4 regions of the Streptomyces sp. NPDC002680 genome follow, and region 1 is predicted to be linked to each of the others. Evidence: riboswitches for the same ligand, from Rfam matches in the RefSeq annotation. Region 1 holds a riboswitch; each other region holds the start of a gene.
What was found. Region 1 has a riboswitch for cobalamin ahead of ACFYXF_RS50110 (cobalamin biosynthesis protein). Riboswitches for the same ligand answer to the same signal wherever they lie in the genome.
Positions count from the first base shown of each region.

Region 2: it holds a riboswitch for cobalamin, as region 1 does, so the genes downstream of both, metE (5-methyltetrahydropteroyltriglutamate--homocysteine S-methyltransferase) here and ACFYXF_RS50110 (cobalamin biosynthesis protein) in region 1, are expected to answer to the same signal.
Region 3: it holds a riboswitch for cobalamin, as region 1 does, so the genes downstream of both, ACFYXF_RS01825 (CbtB-domain containing protein) here and ACFYXF_RS50110 (cobalamin biosynthesis protein) in region 1, are expected to answer to the same signal.
Region 4: it holds a riboswitch for cobalamin, as region 1 does, so the genes downstream of both, ACFYXF_RS38070 (ABC transporter ATP-binding protein) here and ACFYXF_RS50110 (cobalamin biosynthesis protein) in region 1, are expected to answer to the same signal.

Region 1 covers NZ_JBIAQP010000033.1:71,944-77,409, forward strand. Annotated here, with positions in the region: gene cobN (cobaltochelatase subunit CobN) at 1-727, opposite strand, end outside; gene ACFYXF_RS50105 (cobyric acid synthase) at 724-2,247, opposite strand; gene ACFYXF_RS50110 (cobalamin biosynthesis protein) at 2,244-3,191, opposite strand; cobalamin riboswitch at 3,295-3,438, opposite strand; gene ACFYXF_RS50115 (hypothetical protein) at 3,529-3,750, opposite strand; gene ACFYXF_RS50120 (anion permease) at 3,796-5,019, opposite strand; gene ACFYXF_RS50125 (lysozyme) at 5,128-5,466, opposite strand, start outside.
Region 2 covers NZ_JBIAQP010000001.1:416,123-421,588, forward strand. Annotated here, with positions in the region: gene ACFYXF_RS01795 (MFS transporter) at 1-86, opposite strand, end outside; gene ACFYXF_RS01800 (copper chaperone PCu(A)C) at 327-851, opposite strand; gene ACFYXF_RS01805 (heavy metal translocating P-type ATPase) at 848-3,109, opposite strand; gene ACFYXF_RS01810 (hypothetical protein) at 3,109-3,363, opposite strand; cobalamin riboswitch at 3,517-3,740, shown strand; gene metE (5-methyltetrahydropteroyltriglutamate--homocysteine S-methyltransferase) at 3,893-5,466, shown strand, end outside.
Region 3 covers NZ_JBIAQP010000001.1:421,842-427,307, forward strand. Annotated here, with positions in the region: gene metE (5-methyltetrahydropteroyltriglutamate--homocysteine S-methyltransferase) at 1-492, shown strand, start outside; gene ACFYXF_RS01820 (CbtA family protein) at 658-1,416, opposite strand; gene ACFYXF_RS01825 (CbtB-domain containing protein) at 1,437-1,658, opposite strand; cobalamin riboswitch at 1,694-1,837, opposite strand; gene ACFYXF_RS01830 (hypothetical protein) at 1,921-2,592, shown strand; gene ACFYXF_RS01835 (HD domain-containing protein) at 2,572-3,408, opposite strand; gene ACFYXF_RS01840 (PadR family transcriptional regulator) at 3,405-3,752, opposite strand; gene ACFYXF_RS01845 (Ig domain-containing protein) at 3,927-5,466, shown strand, end outside.
Region 4 covers NZ_JBIAQP010000018.1:85,754-91,219, reverse strand. Annotated here, with positions in the region: gene scpA (methylmalonyl-CoA mutase) at 1-1,009, opposite strand, end outside; gene ACFYXF_RS38075 (methylmalonyl-CoA mutase family protein) at 1,009-2,817, opposite strand; cobalamin riboswitch at 2,906-3,088, shown strand; partial or broken gene ACFYXF_RS38070 (ABC transporter ATP-binding protein) at 3,082-3,539, shown strand; gene ACFYXF_RS38065 (SMI1/KNR4 family protein) at 3,616-4,170, shown strand; gene ACFYXF_RS38060 (SpoIIE family protein phosphatase) at 4,273-5,466, shown strand, end outside.

The DNA.
Region 1 (5,466 bases):
GGTCGGCGAGCGCCCCGATGTCCCAGGCCTCCTCGTCACCACCGGCCGAGGCCTCGGAGGCGTGGGTACCGCCGGCGGCGAGGACGGTGGCGATCAGGGCGTCGGCCCCGGCGAGCAGCTCGTACAGTCCCGCGTCGGCCCCGCGCAGTGAACCGCAGTACACGGGAAGGGCGTTGACGCCCCGCGCCTCGATCGCCTCGCACAGGGTGTCGACGAACCCGGTGTTGCCGCTCAGCTCGTGGGCCCGGTAGAAGAGCACGCCGACGGTAGGACGGCCGCTCTCCTGCCCATACGAACCGTGCACCCCGTACTCGGGCATCTTCTGCGGCTCGACGAACCCCTCACCGGTCAGCAGCACGGTGTCGGACAGGAACCGTGCCATTTCCACCAGGTTGTCGGGCCCGCCCTCGACGAGATACCGCAGCGCCTCCGCCACGACCCCCGCGGGCACCGACGACTCGGCCATCAACTCGGCGTCGGGCACGGCCTCCCCGCCGAGCAGCACGGTCGGTACACCGGCGCTCTTCAGGTAGGCGAGCCCGTCCTCCCAGGCCCGCTTCCCGCCCAGCAGCCGTACGACGGCGATGTCCGCGCCCTCGACGAGCGCGGGCAGTTCCTCGGCGACGTCCACGCGGGTCGGATTGCCGATCCGGTACGAGGCACCGGCAGCGGCCCGGGCCGCCAGCAGGTCCGTGTCGGCGGTCGACAACAACAACACTGTGCTCATGCGGGCGCTCCCGGTGGAATGAAAGGCAGTCCTTGTGGCGCGCCCGACTCGATGAGCCGCAAGAGCGCGTCCGTGTCCGCGTGCTGTTCGATGAGATCGCCGAGCAGGTCGAGCTGCTCCTCGCGCAGCCCGGCGAAGGAGGTGTCGGGGGCGGGGACGAAGCGGCGGCCCGCGGCGGCGGCCACTTCGCGCAGGAACGCCCGCCGGAAGCCGTCGGATTCGAGCGACCCGTGCCAGTGCGTACCCCAGACGCTGCCGACCCGGCACCCGTCCAGGAAGGCTTCCCCGCCCAGGACTTCGGCGACCCCGTGATGGATCTCGTACCCCTCGACATCCTCGCCGAGGGCGGTGCCGACGGGCCGGGTGAGGGTCTTCTCGCGGGCGAACCGCACCCGTACGGGCAGCACCCCGAGCCCTTCGACAAGGCCCTGGCGACTCTCCACGTCGTCCTCGATCCGCTCCCCGAGGATCTGGAAACCACCGCAGATGCCGAGCACGGGCCGTCCCTCGGCGGCCCGGCGCACGAGAGCGTCCGCGAGCCCGCGCTGACGCAGCCAGGCCAGCGCCTTCACGGTCCCCCGAGTCCCCGGTACGACGACGAGATCGGCGTCGGCCAGTTCCTCCGGCCGGTCCACGAACCGTACGACGACGCCCGGTTCGGCGGCGAGCGCGTCGACGTCGGTGAAGTTGGACATCAGCGGGATCGCACAGACGGCGACCCGCAACACGTCCTCCCCGACGGGCGGGGAGACGTTGGACTCCCGGACGGTGCCGCGCAGGGAAACCCGAAGCCCGTCCTCTTCATCGATCCCGAGCCCGTGCCGGAAGGGCAGGACGCCGTACGTGGGCCGCCCGGTGAGCCCGAGGAGCATGTCGAGCCCGGGTTCCAGGAGGGTGACATCGCCGCGGAACTTGTTGACGAGGAACCCGGCGACGAGCGCCTGATCCTCGGGGGAGAGGAGAGCGACCGTCCCGAAAAAGGAGGCGAAGACGCCACCCCGGTCGATGTCGCCGACGACAACCACAGGAAGTCGGGCATTGCGCGCGATCCCCATGTTGACGATGTCGGTCCGCCGCAGATTGATCTCGGCCGGACTCCCGGCCCCCTCACAGATCACCGCGTCATACGTGCCCCGCAGTTCGGCAAGGCACTCCAGCACGGTCCCGAGCAGTTGCTGCTGCCGCCCCCCGTGATAGCCGCGCGCACTCATCTCACCCACGGGCTTCCCCATGAGCACGACCTGACTGCTCTGGTCGCTCCCGGGCTTCAGCAGGACGGGATTCATGAGCGCGGTGGGTTCGATACGGCACGCCTGCGCCTGCATGGCCTGCGCCCGCCCGATCTCGGCGCCTTCCCGCGTCACGAACGAATTGAGGGACATGTTCTGAGCCTTGAAGGGCGCGACCTTCACCCCTTGCCGCACGAGCCACCGACAGATCCCGGCGGTGACGACACTCTTCCCGGCATCGGAGGTGGTCCCGGCGACAAGCAGCCCGCCGCCGACAGTTCCGCCACTCATGACGTACGCCCCTTCGCTACGAGCCGTGCGGCGACGACACTGACCCCGAGGGCCAGCCAGGTGACCCGCCGGGACAGCCGTACGGCCCGTTCGACGTCCTGGACGCCGACGGCACGCCCGTACTCCCCGTTGAGCACGGGCCGATGCTCGACCCGCCCCGCGTAGGACAGCGTCCCGCCGAGCCGCACCCCGAGGGCCCCCGCGAAGGAGGCCTCGACGGGCCCGGCGTTGGGACTGGGATGGCTGCGTGCATCGGCACGCCAGGACCGGACGGCCCCGCGCGGATCACCACCGGCGGCAGCGGCGAGTACGGCGGTCAGCCGCGCCCCCGGCCACCCGGCGAGGTCGTCGAGCCGGGCGGAGGCCCATCCGTACCGCCGATACCGCGGAGACTTGTGCCCGACCATGGCATCGAGGGTGTTGACGGCCCGGAACCCGACGAGCCCCGGCACCCCACCCACAGCCCCCCACACAAGGGCCCCCACAACGGCGTCGGAGGTGTTCTCGGCGACGGACTCGACGACGGCCCGGGCGATCCCGTCGGAGTCGAGGGCCTGCGGATCGCGCCCGCAGAGATGGGGCAGCCGCTCCCGGGCCCCGTCGACATCCCCGGCCTCCAACGACCGCCCGATCGCCCGAGCCTCCCGCCCGAGGGAGGTCCCCCCGACCACGGCCCAGGTGGCGGCGGCGGTGAGCGCGACGGAAGCGGCACGGGACGGACGTACGACGGAACGGGCCCCCGCGGCAAGTGAGACGGCGCCTCCCACACACATGGCGGTGTGCAGCGCCCCCCACCCCCGGTGGTCCCGCCACAGCACCCGTTCGACGGCGCCGGCGGCCTGCCCGAACGCGGCGACCGGATGCCCCCGGCGCGGATCACCGAGAGCCAGATCACCGAGGAGTCCGAGGACGGCGCCGTACGCGAAGACGCGATCGGCACGCACCGGCTCAGCCGGCCGAAGTGGCGGGAGAAACCCTGGTCATGGACCTGGAACGCGAACGGCAGCCGAGCATGGCGATATGTCCTCACTCAGGGTGTCCACGCCCTGGTTCGACGAGACCGGCGGCGAGAGTTCCTGGCTCCCGGGGTTACCTACCCCGGTGACAGTGGCGGGACCGCGCCGGATTCGCACCGGCTTCCTCTTCTGCCGCCGTACATGGCTCCGGCAGTCCACCACGGGCCCGGAACACCCGTCAACTTGCCGTTGACCTGGAAAGGAGGACTGTGCTGAGCCCCACACCGCCGATGGAACGGCGGCGCGGGAACACGCTTTTCGGCCCTCACGCCACGATCAGATAGATCCCGTATGCCACAACTGCCGCACAGGCGGCGAAACATGCGTAAGCCCCCGTGACGGCGAGCCCGGCCGACTCCCCCTGCGTCGCCGCCCGTTCGCGCATCGAGAGTCCGACGATGCCCAGGGTGAACACGCCCACCATGGCCACGGTGATGACGAGGCTGACGCCGAAGACGGAACCGAGGGCGGCCCAGTCGATCTTCATGATGCTTCTTCCTTGCTTCTGACTTGGGGGACCGGGTGCTCGGTGTCAGACGGTGGCGGCCGGGGGAGTCGCCGGGTCGGCGGTGGTGGCCGGGGCGGGGATCGTGGCCGTGAGGTCGGTCGGCACCGTGTGCGCCGGCGGCGTCACCGCGGCGGCCGGATCCTCGGTCCCGTTGACGTTCGTGTGGTCGACCACCTCGCCGCGGCGCGAGACGACCCAGATCGCCGCGCTCGAGGCGATCAGGAAGACCGCCACCAGTGCCGTCCCCCAGTCCCCGAACCCGGTCACCCACTCCGCCACCGCACCCACCAGCGCCGCCGCGGGCAGCGTCAGCCCCCATGCCACGAACATGCGGGTCGCCGTCGACCAGCGGACCACGCCGCCCTTGCGGCCGAGGCCCGCGCCCATCACCGAGCCCGACACCGAGTGCGTGGTGGAGAGGGAGAAGCCGAGGTGGGAGGAGGCCAGGATGACCGTCGCCGCGCTGGTCTGGGCGGCGAAGCCCTGCTGGGGCTGGAGGTCGGTCAGGCCCTTGCCCATCGTGCGGATGATGCGCCAGCCGCCGAGGTACGTGCCGAGCGCGATGGCCAGGCCCGCGGAGAGGATGACCCACACCGGCGGGTCGGAGTCGGGGGCGACGGCGCCACCGGCGACCAGGGCGAGGGTGATGATGCCCATCGTCTTCTGCGCGTCGTTCGTGCCGTGGGCCAGCGACACCAGGCCCGCGGAGGCGATCTGGCCGGCCCGGAAGCCCTTCTCCGCCGCCTTGCCCTCGGCCTGCCCGGCGCTGAGCCGGTACGACAACCGGGTCGCCAGCATGGCCGCGACGCCCGCCACGATGGGGGCGGCGATCGCCGGGATCAGCACCTTCGTCACCAGGACGTCGCCGTGGACCGCGCCCGCGCCCGCCGAGGCGATGGTCGCGCCGATCAGACCGCCCATCAGGGCGTGCGAGGAGCTGGAGGGGAGTCCGACCAGCCAGGTCAGCAGGTTCCAGAGGATCGCGCCGACCAGCGCGGCGAAGATCACCTCGGGACGGATGCCGCTCTCGTCGACCAGGCCCTTGGAGATCGTGTTGGCGACCTCCACGGAGAGGAAGGCGCCCACGAGGTTGAGGACGGCCGACATGGCCACCGCGACCTTGGGTCTGAGAGCGCCGGTCGAGATGGTGGTGGCCATCGCGTTGGCGGTGTCGTGGAAACCGTTCGTGAAATCGAACGCGAGCGCGGTGACGACCACGATCGCGAGGATCAGCGAGAAGCTTTCCATTTACCCAGATTTCTTGAGGACGTAGGTGGCTGGTGGACCGTAAGCAACCTGGGTAAACGGAAGGTGAACTGAAGGGGTATGGGGGATGGCGTGGGGTGCGGTGTCTTCTCACGCCCCCTTCGCGAACCGCTTGAGCTGGGCCGGTGTCCCGTTGAAGAGATTCTGATCACCCGGCAGCGTGCCGCTGTTGTCGTACTGCCAGAACGTCCAGAGCTTCCAGCCGCCGGACGGCAGCGCCCCGGCGTCGGCCGCGTTGTAGCGGGCCAGCCACAGGGCGTGCTTCGAGGTGAAGACAGGGCTGCTGTTCGTGCAGTTGTTCCACCAGTGGGCGGTCGTGTAGATCACCGGACGGCGGCCGGTGAGCCGGTTGACCTCGTTGCTGAAGGCCGTGATCCAGCTGGCCATCTTCGCCTTGCTCAGGCCGTAGCACTTCTTCTTGCCGTACGG
Region 2 (5,466 bases), on a different contig from region 1:
ACGACCAGCTGCGCCGACGCCAGAACGAGCAGCGGAAGACCGAGCGGCTTTCGGAGCTGGGCCCTTGTCGGATCTGTCGCGGACATCATCGATCACCTCCTCGGGATCACATAATTCGGAATTCCAGTATCGGAATTCCGCAGGTCGACAATGGCGAGGCTATTTTCGGGGCATTGTCCAGAACCTTCCTCTTCCACAATGGCCGACCGGTGACGGGACGCGCTGTCGAAGCAGTAGTCGGACGCGAGTGGGTTCGAGTTCCCGCCCCCGAGGGCCAATTTCCTTTGCTGCGACGGCACTTGACAGGAACCGGTCGGCGAGCGGGCTTACGCCCCGTCCTCGCCCGGCCGGACCACCACCGCGAGCGCCCTCACGGCTCGGCTGTGCTCGAAGTGCAGGGTGAACGAGACGAGGTCACCGGGTTGCCAGCCGGCCTTGACCGGCACGATCACGTCGAGGCCGTCCGGTGACATGGTGAGGCGGTCTCCGGCGGGGATCTCGGCCGAGGTCACCGTCTCCGCGGAGGCGGTGCTCGCGCCGGTCATCAGGTGGCGGCTGAGGGTGAGGGCCCCCTTGCCGACCCCTGCGGACGTCACCTTCAGCAGCCGGTCGGCCGATCCCCCGCTGTTGACGATCCGGAAGAAGGCCGCCGTCTCCGGGGTGTCACCGGTGGGCAGGTACATCCGGCCCTCGGTGACCGCGACGCGCGGCGGGGTGCCCGCGTTGCCGTAGGCGGTCCAGGTGCTCAGACCGCCGAGGGCGAGACCGCACACGCCGACGGGCGCGAGCGCGGCGAGCAGGGCGTCGGTGAGTCGGCGGCGCGTCGGCCGCCAGGGGGCTCGGTCGCTCATGGGGTGTGTCTCCGGGAGGCGGGCGAGGGCTGCCAGGCGCGCAGCCGCAGGCTGTTGGCGACGACGAGCACCGAGCTGGCGGACATGGCCGCCGCGGCGAACATCGGGTTGAGCAGACCGACCATGGCGAGCGGCACGGTGACGACGTTGTAGCCGAAGGCCCACACGAGGTTGACCCGGATCGTGCCCAGCGTGCGCCGGGCGAGGCGGACCGCGTCCGCGAGGGCCTCGATGTCTCCGCGAACGAGGGTCACGTCGGCGGCTCCGATGGCCACGTCCGTACCGCTCCCCATGGCGATCCCGAGGTCGGCGCCGGCCAGTGCGGCGGCGTCGTTCACACCGTCCCCGACGACCGCGACCCGATACCCCTGCTCCTGGAGGTCCAGGACGAGTTCGGCCTTTTCCTCGGGTGTGAGGCGGGGATGCACCTCGTCGATGCCCAGGGCGGAGGCGACGGCACGGGCGGGCGCCTCGCGGTCGCCGGTGGCCAGCACAGGGCGCACACCGAGCCGCCGCAACCGCTCGACGGCACGGTAGCTGCCGGGCCGTACGACGTCACCGATCTCGATCAGTGCCTCGGCCGTACCGTCCACCCGCACCAGTACGGGTGTGTGGGCGGCGGCCTCGGCCACCGTCAGCGCTTCGGCGAGCGCGGCGGGCAACTCGTCGTCCGGCGCGAGGACTTCGACCAGCCGCTCCTCGACCAGGCCGCGGACACCGCGCCCCGGCAGAGCGCTGAAGTCACTCACCTCCGGCAGCCGTTGCCCGTCCGACTCCCGCCGGGCGTACGCGGCGACGGCCCGGCCGAGCGGGTGTTCCGAACCCAGCTCGACGGCCCCCGCGAGCCGCAGCACCGCGTCGCGTCCGAGCCCGTCAGGTACGGCCGTGACCCGGGCGACGGTCATGTGCCCCGAGGTCAGCGTGCCGGTCTTGTCGAGGACGACGGCGTCGATGTGCTGAAGCCCCTCCAGCGCCTGCGGACCGGTGACGAGGACACCCAACTGGGCGCCCCGGCCGGTCGCGGCCATCAGCGCGGTCGGGGTCGCGAGGCCCAGCGCGCACGGGCAGGCCACGACCAGGACGGCCACGCACGCGGTGATCGCCGCCTGTGGATCGGCCCCGGCGCCCAGCCAGAACCCGAGCACGGTCACGGCCAGCGCCAGCACGACGGGCACGAAGACACCGGCCACCGTGTCGGCCAGCCGCTGGGCACGCGCCTTTCCGGCCTGAGCCTCCGTCACCAGCCGGGAGATACGGGCGAGTTGGGTGTCCGCGCCGACGGCCGTGGCCCGTACGAGCAGCAGCCCGCCCTCGTTGACGGCGCCGCCGACCACCGGCGAGCCGGGCCCGACCTCGACCGGTTCGCTCTCCCCCGTGACCAGGGACAGGTCCACGGCCGAACTGCCCTCGGCCACCTCGCCGTCGGTGGCGACCCGCTCTCCCGGCCGCACGACGAAGACCTGACCGACCATCAACTCCTCGATGGGGAGGAGCCGTTCGGAGCTGTCGCCCTCCCGGACGGAGACCTCCTTGGCGGCGAGCCTGGCCAGTGACCGCAGGGCCGCCCCGGTGCCGTGCCGGGCCCGCGCCTCCAGGAAGCGGCCCGCGAGCACGAACAGCGGCACGCCGACAGCCGCTTCGAGATAGATGTGGGCGACGCCGTCGGAGGCGGACGGCACGAGTGTGAACGGCATCCGCATGCCGGGGTCGCCGGCGCCGCCGAGGAAGAGTGCGTACGCCGACCAGGCGAAGGACGCCACGACGCCCAGCGAGACCAGGGTGTCCATGGTCGCGGCGGAGTGCCGCAGCCCCCGTACCGCCCGCTCGTGGAAGGGCCAGGCGCCCCACACGGCGACGGGCGCGGCCAGTACGAAGCACAGCCACTGCCAGTTGCCGAACTGGAGCGCGGGCACCATCGACAGGACCAGCACGGGCACCGCGAGCACGGCCGTCACGACCAGCCGGTCCCGTTCGCGCGTCGTCTCCTCGGGCTCGCCGTCGTCCGTGGCCGCCCGTTTCCTGGGCGGTTCGGGGAGGGCGGCCGTGTAGCCGGCCTTCTCCACGGTCGCGACGAGTTCGTCGGGGCCGACGTCCGCCGGATGGCTCACCCGGGCCCGCCCGGTGGCGAGATTGACGGTGGCCGTGACGCCGTCCAGCCTGCCGAGCTTCTTCTCGACGCGGGTGACACAGGCCGCACAGGTCATGCCGCCGATGGTCAGATCGGTGGTCATCAGGACGGTCACGGGTTCGGCGCCCATCAGTTGCCTCCGCCGCTCATGTCCATCTCGTCCATGTCGTCCATGTCGTCGATCTCGCCGGTACCGCCGCCGCCCGCGCCTGTGCCGGTGTCGTGCATACCGGGCGCGACGGGTCCGGAGGCGGTCCCGGCGGCGTGGGACACCGTGAAGATCAGGGCCAGCAGCAGGAGGAAGCCGCAGAGTGCGGGCGGGGGCGTCGCTCTCCGCAGGACCGCACCCGCACCGGGTAAGGAGGATTGCCGGGACTCGTCCATCAACCGCGTCTCCAAGTCACGTCGTACGACGTCGCTCGGATCGCGTCGTACCGGTTGAGTAGTCGGACCGGACGGTGGCCGGGTTCCGGGGCAGCCGTATGGCGCACGTCACATATGCCGGACGTGATCCACCGCGCTCGGGCGCTGCCCCTTAGGCTGGCCCGTGCAGCTGGTTCGCCCCGTCCGCCAGGCGGGATGCGTCGTAAGAGGGAACCCGGTGGGAATCCGGGACTGCCCCGCAGCGGTGAGCGAGAACGACCGCCGTCATACGCACTGGATCCGGTGAACAGGGTCTGGGAAGCGACGGCCAGTAGGTGTCCTCCGTACGGAGGACGTGCTCGCGAGTCCGAAGACCTGCCCGTTGCCCGCGTACGAAGCACTCGTGCGCGGACATCCCGGTGACCTCGTGGGCGGGTCGGCGTACATATCCGGTGGGACGGCTGTCGTGCGTCCGCCCGGTGTGTCGTTCCCTTCGCGCTCCTCGTCCCGTCCCGGGATCCCAGGGAGATATCTCGCGAAGGAGATTTCCGTGACAGCGAAGTCCGCAGCCGCGGCAGCACGGTCCACCGTGTACGGCTACCCCCGTCAGGGCCCGAACCGGGAACTGAAGAAGGCCATCGAGGGCTACTGGAAGGGCCGTTCCGGCGCCGACGCCCTCCGCGCCACCGCGGCCGATCTGCGTGCCGCCAACTGGCGCCGGCTCGCCGACGTCGGCATCGACGAGGTCCCGACCGGCGACTTCTCGTACTACGACCACGTCCTGGACACGACCGTCATGGTCGGGGCGATCCCGGAACGCCACCGAGCGGCCGTCGACGCGGACGCACTGGACGGCTACTTCGCGATGGCGCGGGGTACGCAGGACGTGGCGCCGCTGGAGATGACCAAGTGGTTCGACACCAACTACCACTATCTGGTCCCGGAGTTGGGCCCGGACACGGTCTTCACCGCCGACTCGGCCAAGCAGGTCGCCGAGCTGGGCGAGGCCCTGGCGCTGGGCCTCACCGCCCGCCCCGTCCTCGTGGGTCCCGTCACCTATCTGCTGCTGGCGAAGCCCGCGCCCGGCGTCGCCGCCGACTTCGACCCGCTGACGCTCCTGGACCGGCTGCTGCCCGTGTACGCCGAGGTCCTCGCCGACCTGCGCGCGGCGGGCGCCGAGTGGGCGCAGCTCGACGAGCCCGCCCTCGTCCAGGACCGCACCCCGGCCGAGCTGAACGCCGCCGCCCGCGCCTACCGCGGTCTCGGCGCCCTCACCGACCGGCCGAAACTGCTGGTCGCCTCGTACTTCGACCGCCTCGGCGACGCGCTGCCGGTGCTGGCGAAGGCGCCGGTCGAGGGGCTGGCGCTGGACTTCACCGAGTCGGCCGCCGCCAACCTGGACGCGCTCGCGGCGGTGGGCGGCCTGCCGGGCAAGCGCCTGGTCGCGGGCGTCGTCAACGGCCGCAACATCTGGGTCAACGACCTGGAGAAGTCCCTCTCCACGCTCGGTACCCTCCTCGGCCTGGCCGACCGGGTCGACGTGTCGGCCTCCTGCTCCCTGCTCCACGTCCCCCTCGACACCGCCGCCGAACGCGACATCGAGCCGCAGATCCTGCGCTGGCTCGCCTTCGCCCGCCAGAAGACGACCGAGATCGTCACCCTCGCCAAGGGGCTCGCCCAGGGCACCGGCGCCATCACCGCCCAACTGGCCGCCAACCGCGCCGACCTGGCCGCCCGAGCCGCGTCGCCCATCACCCACGACCCCGCTGTACGGGCCCGCACGGCCGCCGTCACGGACGCCGACGCCCGCCGCTCCCAGCCCTACGGCGAGCGCGCCGGCGCCCAACGCGCGCACCTGCGCCTGCCGTTGCTGCCGACCACCACCATCGGCTCCTTCCCGCAGACCGTCGAACTGCGCACCGCCCGCGCCGACCTGAGGACGGGCCGGATCGACGAGGCGGCGTACGAGGATCGCATCAGGACGGAGATCGGCGAGGTGATCGCCTTCCAGGAGAAGACCGGCATCGACGTCCTCGTCCACGGCGAGCCCGAACGCAACGACATGGTCCAGTACTTCGCCGAGCAGCTGACGGGGTACCTCGCCACGCGGCACGGCTGGGTGCA
Region 3 (5,466 bases), on a different contig from region 1:
GTCATCCAGGTGGACGAGCCCGCGCTGCGCGAGACGCTCCCGCTGCGGGCCGCCGACCATCCCACCTACCTGGCCTGGGCCACCGAGGCGTTCCGGCTGAGCACCGGCGGGGTCCGTCCTGACACCCAGATCCACACGCACATGTGCTACGCCGAGTTCGGCGACATCGTCCAGGCGATCGACGACCTGGACGCCGACGTCATCAGCCTGGAGGCCGCCCGCTCCCACATGCAGGTCGCCCGCGAACTCGCCGCCCACGGTTATCCGCGCGAGGCCGGTCCCGGCGTCTACGACATCCACTCCCCGCGCGTCCCGAGCACCGAGGAGGCCGCCGAACTGCTCCGTACGGGCCTCAAGGCGATTCCCGCCGAGCGCCTCTGGGTGAACCCCGACTGCGGCCTGAAGACCCGCGGCTGGCCCGAGACCCGAGCCTCCCTGGAACACCTGGCCGCGGCAGCCCGCACGGTCCGCGGGGAACTCTCCGCGTCCTGACGGCTCGCCCCATCGGCCGGGGGTAGCAGGTCTACGGAGGGGGGAACACCCGAGTTCCTCCCCCGCAGCCCTGCCCCGGTCACGCGGTTCCTCCGCGCCTCGCACCCGAAACGCGAGAGGGCCCTCGGACGGTTCCGTGGGCCCTGGCTCGGCTGACGGGTCAGGTCAGTTGGGTGCGGCGACCGGTCGGGGTGCGGTGGCTGTCGCGGGCCTGGGATGGAGCAGCCGCTCGGCCAGTTCGCCGAACACCAGGCCGAACGCGCCCCAGAGGGTGAGCTGGATGGTGAGTGCGGAGACGCGGAAGCGCCACAGCACGGTGGCCGGGAAGTCGCTCGGTACCTCGTTGACGACGGGCAGGAAGGCGTACGCCAGTCCGATCACGAGGGCGAAGGCGGCCACCGCGGTGACGGTGGCGTACCAGGTGCCCAGCTTCGGGGCGAGCCGCCTGCCCAGGATGGTGGCGGCGACCGCGAGGAGGATGCTGAGCACCATCATCAGCACGTACAGGGTGGTGCGCTTGCCGATGGTGTCGCCGTTGCCGACCGCGGGCGGGTTGGCCGGGTACTTGAGGAACGGCACGACATACACGACGAGCAGGGCGCTGCCGGACAGCAGCAGCGCGGTCGCGCGGGGCGTGAAGCGACCCACCCTGCCCAGCGCGAAGCAGTAGGCGAGGGCGGCGATTCCGCCGAAGGCGACCCCGTAGATCAGGACACCGGTGGCGAGGCCGGCGGTGGACTGCAGGCTGCGGGAGACGAGTTCGACCTCGTGCTCGTGGGCGGGGGCGTGGGCCGCCTCGAAGCCGATCGCCTTGTCGACGCTCGGTTCACCGAGGAAGTAGGCGACGATCAGGGCGAGCACGCCGGCGCCGAGGCCGGCGAGCATGCCCCGCACGAGCAGGTTTCTCACGGTTGCGGAGTTCATGGGGTGTGCGGCGTCCTTCGTCAGTGGCAGGGGAAGCCGAGGAGGTGGCGGGCGTCGTGCACCCACTCGTGGACTTCCTCGCCGGAGACGACGGAGGTGGCACCCTGCTCCGCGCCGACGAAGTACAGCAGGACCAGCATCAGGATGCCGAAGAAGACCGCCCAGGGGGCGATGTCCCTGAGCGGCAGTCTGGCCGGGATGACGGGGGTGGTGGCTGTCGGCGGTGCGACATGCTGCGCCATGGCAGGGCCTCCTCTGGGAGTTCGCGTCCCATCTCGGTGGTGCACAGGACGACGGCCACGGGTCTGACTCACGGAGCACCCCTGCGGGGCGTCCCGTACACAGTGGCGCGACCGTGCCGGTTTCCCACCGGCTTCCGTCTCGCCGTCGTCGATATCGGACCGACGGTACCTCCTGTCGCGTTCATGGCCAATACCCGATGCCACCTGGCGTGATCCGCTTCCGACCGCGTGGGTGTCAGTGGGCGGTTGTAGCGTCCGTGCCATGAACAGCGCAACCTCACCCGCGGGTTACCGACTCATCGGCGTCGACGAGGCCGAGGCTCGCTTCGACGCCGCCTCCGACCTTCAGTATCCGTACCGGGAGTTCGCCGACGAGCAGGAGATCCGCCTGTACGAGGGCGGTCTGCACGTCGTGGGGAACCTGGAGCGCGACGGCGACGGCGACTGGTCGCCGTGCAACGTGATCGTGGACGGCGACCTGACCGTCGAGGGAGACATCGAGTGGTGGGACTCCGCCGGTGGCAACTTCCTGCTGGTCACGGGGCACGTACGGGTCCGCAACGTGCTGCTGTCGGGCTGCCCCGACGTGGTGGTCCGCGGCGATCTCACCGCCACCGGAGGCGTGCAGGGGCACCACGGCGACGACGGCGGGTGTCTGACGGTCAAGGGCCTGGTCCGTGCGCGGACCGTGATCAGCACCCTGTACTTCTGCCTGGACTTCGCCCGGCAGCCGGAGGCCCTGGTCGTCGGCGACCCGTACCGGACCACTTGCCGGGTCGACTTCACCACCGATGAACTGCACGACATAGTGCTGCCTGAACTGCTCGACAGCTACGACCAGGCGGACGAACAGAAGATCAGCGAAGCCTTGCGCGCGGAACTCCCCGTCCTGCGTCCCGACGTTCTCCGTTCGTCATCGCCTTTCCTCACGTGAAGGGCGGCGCAGCGTCATCGACAGCCGGGGCGCGCCGAGCAGGACGCGGAGCGTGAAGCGGGTGCGGGCGCGGCGGGTGGTGTGGGTGGCCAGGTCGGCGCCCCATTCCTCCAGCCAGCGCGCCCGTTGCCCGGCGGGCAGCAGGAGCGCGAGGGCCGTCAGGAGCCGTCCCGTGACGGCGTAGGACGACGGTGCCGGTCGCAGGACCGCCGAAGCGAGGTCCCGCAGTTCACGGCCGACGGTGTCCATGCCTGCCGCGGAGGCCACGGGCACGAAGACATCGAGGGTTTCACGGGCCTTGAGAAGCTGCCTGGCCCTGGCCAGGAACGTGATGGTGCGCATGTTGTGGAGCCGGTCGGCGAGTCGGATGGCCAGCACGGCCGTCTCCCGTGACGGACCGGCGGCATCGTGGGCGGGTGTCGCCCCCTTGCTCGCCCGCGCGTACGCGGACACGTCGGCGGTGCGGACCGCCGCGACCAACTCGGCGACCTCTGGGCCGAATCGATCGGCGATCCGCTGCGGAGGACAGGCCGTGTCCTCCAGCACATCGTGAAGCAGCGCCGCGCACACCACATGCGGGGGCAGCCGGAGATCGGCGACGATGGCGGCGACCGCGAGACAGTGGGTGACGTAGGCGTCCCCACTGCGGCGCCGCTGGCCTTCGTGCCAGAAGGCGGCCTCGGCACAGGCGCGCTCCACCGGGGCGGTGTCGGACTCGGGGTGGTGTGCGCGGACAGCGGCGACCAGGCCGTCGACGGACGGCACCTTGTCCGCACGCACGAAGGGGCGCGGCCCTGACCGTCGGCGGGCCTTCATGACGGGCCTCCCTCGGTCGCCGGGCTGACGGCGGCCCAGCCGGGCAGGGGTTGCTTCCGGGACCGGTACACGCGGGCCAGGGCGTCGCGGGCCTGCACAGCCCCGTCCTGGGTGATCCGGTAGAAACGGCGACGCGGCCGGCCGGCCGTCTCGTGAACGGCCGGGTCCTCCCAGACGCTGTCGACCCAGCCGACCTGTTCCAGCCGGGCAAGGATGGGATAGATCGTGCCCGACGGCAGTCCCGCCACCTCGCACAGCTCCAGGCCGTACCGCTGCTTGGCGGGGTCCTCCAGCAAAGCCCGCAGGACCAGTTGGGTCTGCAGGGTCATACGCGGCGCACCCATACCCGTACTCTACATAGCCCATTTACGAGCTGACTAGAGGTGGTGCGTCGGGTGCCCGATCGCCACGACGGTAATCGTTTACGGCATAAGCAGTCGCACTCCTCTTGATGGTCTTCGCTGGTCTCACCTAGCTTGACAGCAAACGATTACTACGCCCGCACTCGGAGCCGCAGAATGTCCGACAGACGTCACCAGCCGTCGTACGCCCAACCCCCCTCCCGCCGTACCGTCCTCGGCGCCATGACCGTCGGCGCCGCCGCGCTCGGCCTGCCCGTCATGGCGCCGGGACGCGCCATCGCCGACGAGGCGCCGGCCGACGACGGTCTGCCCGTTCTCCGCACCTGGCGCAGCCCCAACGGCTTCGTCCACCCCGGCATCGGTGTCTCGGCCGGCAGTCTCCGTCTCGCCCGCGCCCAGGTGCTCGCCGGCCGCGAGCCCTGGGCGAGCTACTACGCGGCGATGCGGCAGACGTCGTACGCCGCCACGACGCTGACGTCCAAGAACCTGGGCAGCGTCCTGGACCGGCCGGGCACCGACACCTTCGCCTCCCAGGGGACGGAGTCGAAGCTCATCGAGGACTCCTGGGGCGTGCTCACCCAGGCGATCCTGTACTTCATCACCGGCGACCCGGTGTACCGCGCCAACGGCATGCGGATCATCCGGATCTGGAGCCACATGGCCCCGGACAAGTACGCCTACTACGCCGACGCCCAGATCCATTCCGGGGTCCCGCTCTACCGGCTGCTGGCCGGGGCCGAGATCTTCCGCGCGACCGACCACGACACCGCGTACACCGATTACGACATCGCCTGGCACGACTCCGACACCGCGAATCTGACAGCCAATCTCGTCGTCCCGATGACGGAGACGTTCCTGCACAAGAACACCTACTACTACAACCAGCATCTGTACCCGCTGGTCGGCGCCCTGGCCGGCTACATCTTCACCGACAACCTCGACCGCTATCGCGAGGGCGTCGAGTGGTACACCGTCAACTCCACGACCACGCGGCCCGAGCAGAACGGCGCGATCGCCTCGCTCTACCCGAGGATCGACCGCAAGGACCCGCTCAACACATACGGCCACTCCTTCGTCCAGCTCCAGGAGATGGGTCGCGACCAGGCGCACGCGGAGGACGACCTCTACGCCGCCACCGGTCTCGCCCGCATCCTCACCGTCCAGGGCACCCGGGTGGACCCGGTCAAGGGAACCGTCTCCACGGCCCGTGACGCCGTCAGTCCCTACCGCTTCCTCGACAACCGTCTGCTGACCGGCAACGACCCGTTCTACCGCTACATGCTGGGCCACGCGATCCCCTGGATCGACACCACCGGCGGCCCCGGCAAGGTCTCGGAGGCGTATCGCGGACGACTGTTCAACCCGCTCGACGAGCTGTACTACGTCTACACGTACGAGCAGCCGACCGACCTGCGGAAGGAGGCGCCGGGCCTCCTGGAGACCCACCGCCACGCCGAGGGCCCGACCTACTACTACGGCGGCTCGCTCGCGAACTTCTGGGGCGGCATCCAGCCCAATCCCGAGTACTGGCTCTCCCTGCCCAGGGCAGTCGCCGGTCAGTCCCCGCCCGAGCCCAGCGGCCCGAACGTGCCGTTCGCGACCAAGAGCATCCTGCTGGACGGCCGTTCGAAGGTGCGGGCCGAGGACGGGCACGAGTTCGTCCGGATCCGCCCGTCCAGGAAGGGCAGCGTCGTCG
Region 4 (5,466 bases), on a different contig from region 1:
TGAGCGACCAGCCGGAGGTCTGCGAATGGGTGCGCAGGGAGAGGGACTTGGCGTTCTGCGGGTCGAACTGCTTGACCAGCCTGGCCCAAAGGAGCCGCGCCGCGCGCATCTTCGCGATCTCCATGAAGAAGTTCATGCCGATCGCCCAGAAGAAGGACAGCCGGGGCGCGAACGCGTCGACGTCCATCCCCGCGTCCCGCCCCGCCCGGATGTACTCCACCCCGTCCGCGAGCGTGTACGCCAGCTCCAGATCGGCCGTCGCACCCGCCTCCTGGATGTGATAGCCGGAGATCGAGATGGAGTTGTAGCGGGGCATCCGCTGCGAGGTGTACGCGAAGATGTCGGAGATGATCCGCATCGACGGCTTCGGCGGATAGATGTAGGTGTTGCGGACCATGAACTCCTTGAGGATGTCGTTCTGGATGGTCCCGGCCAACTTCTCGGGCGGTACGCCCTGTTCCTCCGCCGCCACGATGTAGAGCGCGAGAACGGGCAGGACAGCCCCGTTCATGGTCATCGACACGGTCATCTTGTCGAGCGGGATGCCGTCGAAGAGTTGCCGCATGTCGTAGATCGAGTCGATGGCCACGCCCGCCATGCCGACGTCACCGGTCACGCGCGGGTGGTCGCTGTCGTACCCCCGGTGCGTGGGCAGGTCGAAGGCGACCGACAGGCCCTTCTGGCCGGCCGCGAGGTTGCGGCGGTAGAAGGCGTTGGACTCCTCGGCGGTGGAGAAACCCGCGTACTGGCGGATCGTCCAGGGCTGGTTGACGTACATCGTCGGGTACGGGCCACGCAGGTACGGGGCGGCACCCGGGTACGTCTCCAGGAAGTCCAGGCCCTCCAGGTCGCTTCCCGTGTAGAGCGGCTTGACCGCGATGCCCTCCGGGGTCTCCCAGAAGGTCTCGTCCGAGCCGGTGGCCGCCTTCACGGCCGTACGCCAGTCGGTGGCGCCGGTACCGGCGGTCGGGGTCCCCAGTTCGATTCCGGAGAAGTCGGGGATTCCCATCAGGACGCTCCCATGCGGTCGAGGGTGGCGGAGAGCACGGCTACGGCGTCGCAGCCCGCGAAGACGTACGAGTCGACGTCCGAGTACTGCCCGGGACGGCCGGCGAGGAACACATGCGAGGCGCCTGCGGCCTTCAGTTCCGCCGCCACGGCCGCCGCCTGCTCCTCGTACAGCGTGTCGCTGGAGCAGAGGCAGACCTCGGTGGCGCCGCTCTCCTCGAAGGTGCCGGTGGTGACGGGCTCGATGCCGCCGGCCTGGAAGAGGTTCGAGACGAAGGTCGTGCGTGCGGTGTGCGCGGCGGCAGGGCCGATGGTCGCCAGATAGACCCGCGGCCGGGTCCCGGTGGCTGCGAGGTGGGCGTCGGAGCGGGCGCGCAGCGCCTCGTACGCCTCGTCGCGCCGCACCCGGGGGAGTCCTCCGGACGGCGGTTCGGGCGCGGGCTCGCGGTCCGGGAGGCGCTCGGCGAGGTTCGGGAACTCGCTGACACCGGTGATGGGTTCGCGCCGTTTGGCCAGCTTGGCGGAACGGGCCGCCCAGGTGGAGGCCAGCGCCTCACCGAGGGCCCCGGAGCGGAGGGCCGCCCCCTGACCGCCGGAACCCTCGATCCACTGGAAGAACTCCCAGCCCGCGTGGGCGAGTTCGTCGGTGAGCCGCTCCACGTACCAGGAGCCGCCCGCCGGGTCGATCACCCGGGCCAGATGCGACTCCTCGACCAGGATCGTCGACGTGTTGCGGGCGATCCGGCGCGCGAACGCGTCCGGCAGGCCCAGCGCGTGGTCGAAGGGGAGCACGGTGACCGAGTCGGCGCCGCCGACTCCGGCGGCCAGCGTGGCGACCGTCGTGCGGAGCATGTTCACCCACGGGTCGCGGCGGGACATCATCACAGGCGAGGTCACGGCGTGCTGCACCTGGGCCCCGGCCGCCGGCGCCCCGGACACCTCGGCGACCCGCGCCCACAGCCGTCGGGCCGCGCGCAGCTTGGCGATCGTCAGGAACTGGTCGGCGGTGGCCGCGTACCGGAACTCCAGCTGTCCACAGGCCTGTTCGACGGTCAGCCCGGCCTCGGTCAGCTCGCGGAGGTAGGCCACCCCGGTGGCCAGGGACGCGCCCAGTTCCTGCGCGGCCGAGCCGCCCGCCTCGTGGTACGGCAGCGCGTCCACGGTCAGCGCGCGCAGCCCCGGGTACTGCTCGGCGCACAGCCGCGCCAGCTCGACGACCGGCGCGAAGGCCAACTCCTCACCCGTACGGGCCTCGTGGCCCAGCGGGTCGGCGCCGAGATTGCCGCGCGCCGTCTCCTTGGCGACGCCCCGCTCCTCGTACAGCCGCAGCAACTCCCGTGCGGCGGGCTCCACTTCCTGTCCGGCTTCGAGGACGACGGGGGCCAGGTCGAGATAGACGCCGTCGAGCGCCCGGGCGAGCGACGACACCGGGATCGCGTCCGGGCCGACGGTCAGCCAGAGCGAGGTGACGCCGTTCTCCAGGTCCGCGAGCACCGCGTCGCCGACGAGGGTCGAGTGCCGCTGCCGTACGTCCCAGCCGCCGACGGTGTTCCCCTCGGGCCGCCCGCCGCGTACGAAGGGGGCGAAGCCAGGGAAACCGGGTTCGGGGGACTCGTCGCGCGCCGTGTAGAGGGGCGGGGTGGTGATCCCGTCCTCCAGCGCGGTGGACAGCGCGGCCTCGGCTGCCGCGCCCGAGACCTCCTTGCCCGACTTGCGCAGGACGCCCTCCACGAGGCGCTGCCACTGCTCATGGGTCGTGGAAGGGAACTCGGCGGCCAGCGAGAGCCCGTCGTTGGGCAGGACTGTCATGCCCGGATGCTAGGCCAGAGAGGTCCGGCCGCAGCAGAGCGCCAGGCTGTGACCTTGGCCTCGGCCGAAATGTGACCTCGGCCTCACGTGGTGATTTCCTGAGGCCAGTCAAGGGAATCCGGTGTGAATCCGGAGCTGACGCGCAGCGGTGAGGGTGACGGGCGGAGCAACACGAGCCACTGGACGACGGTCGAATCTGACCAGGATCCGGGAAGGCGCTCCGTCCGGGTGACCCCGAGTCCGAAGACCTGCTGGCCGACCGTAGCCTGGACCCCCGCCACACCGGCCGACGACAAGGCCGTACACACCGCGCTGGAACGCACCGGCCTCACCGACCGGACGGCCCGCCTCTGGCACACCCTCTCCGGCGGCGAACGCCAACGCGTCCAGATCGCCCGCGCCCTCGCCCAGGAACCCCGCGAACTCCTCCTCGGCGAACCCACCAACCACCTCGACATCCAGCACCAGTTGGACCTCCTGACCCTGGTCGCCGAACTGCCGGTCACGACCGTCGTCGCCCTGCACGACCTGAACCTGGCGGCGATGTACTGCGACGCACTCGTCGTGCTCAAGGAGGGCCGGGTGGTGGCGACGGGCAGCCCCGGCGACGTCCTGACCGAGGACCTCATCGCCGACGTGTACGGCGTGAAGGCGCCGTCAGCCGCGACGAGCCCGGCGACCGGCCGCACGTGCGGTTCCTCGGGACGCTCCGGCCCGGGTGAGGAGAGCCGGGAACCAGGCGTTGTCAGTGGTGCTCCCTAGACTTTCGAACGACCTGATCGAAGGGCGGGGACCACCATGGAAGACCTCACGGGGATCGAGGCGCTGCGGCAGCTCCTGCCGCCGCCTCCCGGCGCGGGCGAGGACATCGACTGGCAGGCGGCCGAGGAGCGGTGGGGTACCGGGTTCCCCCGGGACTACAGGGACTTCATGTCCGTGTACGGCGTCGGCGGGATCGAATCGGAGGAGGAGATCGGCGAGGTCGGAATCCTCGGTCCGTTTCCCACGGGCGCCTACCCGTTCTCCCCCGACGACTTCGAGGACGAGACGGGGAACGCCCGGCTGGCCTGGGAGGAGGAGGGCGCCGACCAGGACGACCTGGACCTCGACCCGGAGCACATCCTCGCCTGGGGCTACACGTCCCACGCCGACATACTGTGCTGGCTCACCAGCGATCCGGACCCCGACAAGTGGCCCGTCCTGCTCTTCGCCCGTCATGGCTCGCAGACGTGCGAGGTCGTCCCCTTGGGCATGGTCGAGTTCCTGCGCAGACTCCTCGTCGGCGAGCTCGCCTCGTTCAGCATGGAGTTCACGCCCGAACCGAGCTTCGAGCACTGGCGCAAGGGGAGGTGACCCGCCTGAGGGGCCTCTGGCGGGCGCCGGGCGTGGCGCAGGGCGGCGCACCATAATGAAGGGGAGCGCGGCGCGGGAGACAGCGCCGCAGGTGAGGTGCGCATGGCAGCCCTGAGCGAGCACGACGGCGTGGACATCCCGGCCGACGAGGCTGCCGTCGTCCTGCTCGACAGCGCGGGGATCGTCCAGGGGTGGTCACGGGCGGCGGCGGACCTGCTGGGGCGGCCCGCCGAGCAGGTCTGCGGGCAGCCACTGGCGCGACTGCTCGCCGAACCGGTGCGGGGCGACTCCCCGGCCGTACCGGCGGGGCGGGTCGCGTTCCGGCATGCCTCGGGCCGGACCGTCGAGGCCACCGTCGACGAGGTGTCCCTGGGCGGGTCCTCCCAGCGCGTCCTGCTGCTGGCGCCGAGCCGCGAGGACGGCGCACAGGAACAGGGATCGTCCCTGCTGACCGCCCTGCTGGAGCAGTCACTGCTCGGGGTCGTCCTCTGTGACGCCGAGCTGAGAGTCGTCCGCACGAATGTCATCGACGGGGGGCACGGCTGGCCGCTTGTGCGCCCCGGGCATCGCCTCGAAGACGTTCTCTCCCCGGCGGACGTGAAGGAGGTCGGGGGCCAGCTGCGGCAGGTGCTCGACACGGGGGTGCCGCTGCTCGCCCGGGAACAGCGGATGTCCGCGCCGGACGGGTCCGGGCGGGAGCGGTATGTGTCCGTGTCCGCCTTCCGGCTGGCGGACGGTCACGACCGGCCGACCGGGATCGCGGCGTTCTTCACCGACAGCACACAGCAGCGGCGGGCCCGGCGGCGCACCGAGGTCGGCCATGAGGCGTCGGCACGCATCGGCGCCTCGCTGGACGTGACCCGCACCGCACAGGACATCGCCGACGTACTGGTACCGGCCCTCGGGGACATGGCGTCGGTCGAGATCGCCGAGGCCGTGCTCGAGGGCGAGGAGCCGTCGAAGGTGATCCGACCCGGCGACTGGCTGCGGCTGCGCCGGGTGGCCGTCGCCTCGGCCACCGGACCCTGGCCCGCCGAACTCGTTCCCGTCGGCGGGGTGATCCCGCGTTTCCCCGACGTCCCGCAGGTGCGGCAGGCCGCCATCCAGGGGGACACCGTCTACAACACGACCAGGCAGGAGATGCTCGACCTCCTCGGCGATCCGGACCTGATCCGGGCCGTGATGCCCGCGCGGGGACACTCAGCCGTGGTGTCCCCGCTGTACGCGCGCGGTCTGCTGCTGGGCTTCGCGACCGTCTGGCGGACCGAGCAGCCGGAACCGTTCGACCAGGACGAC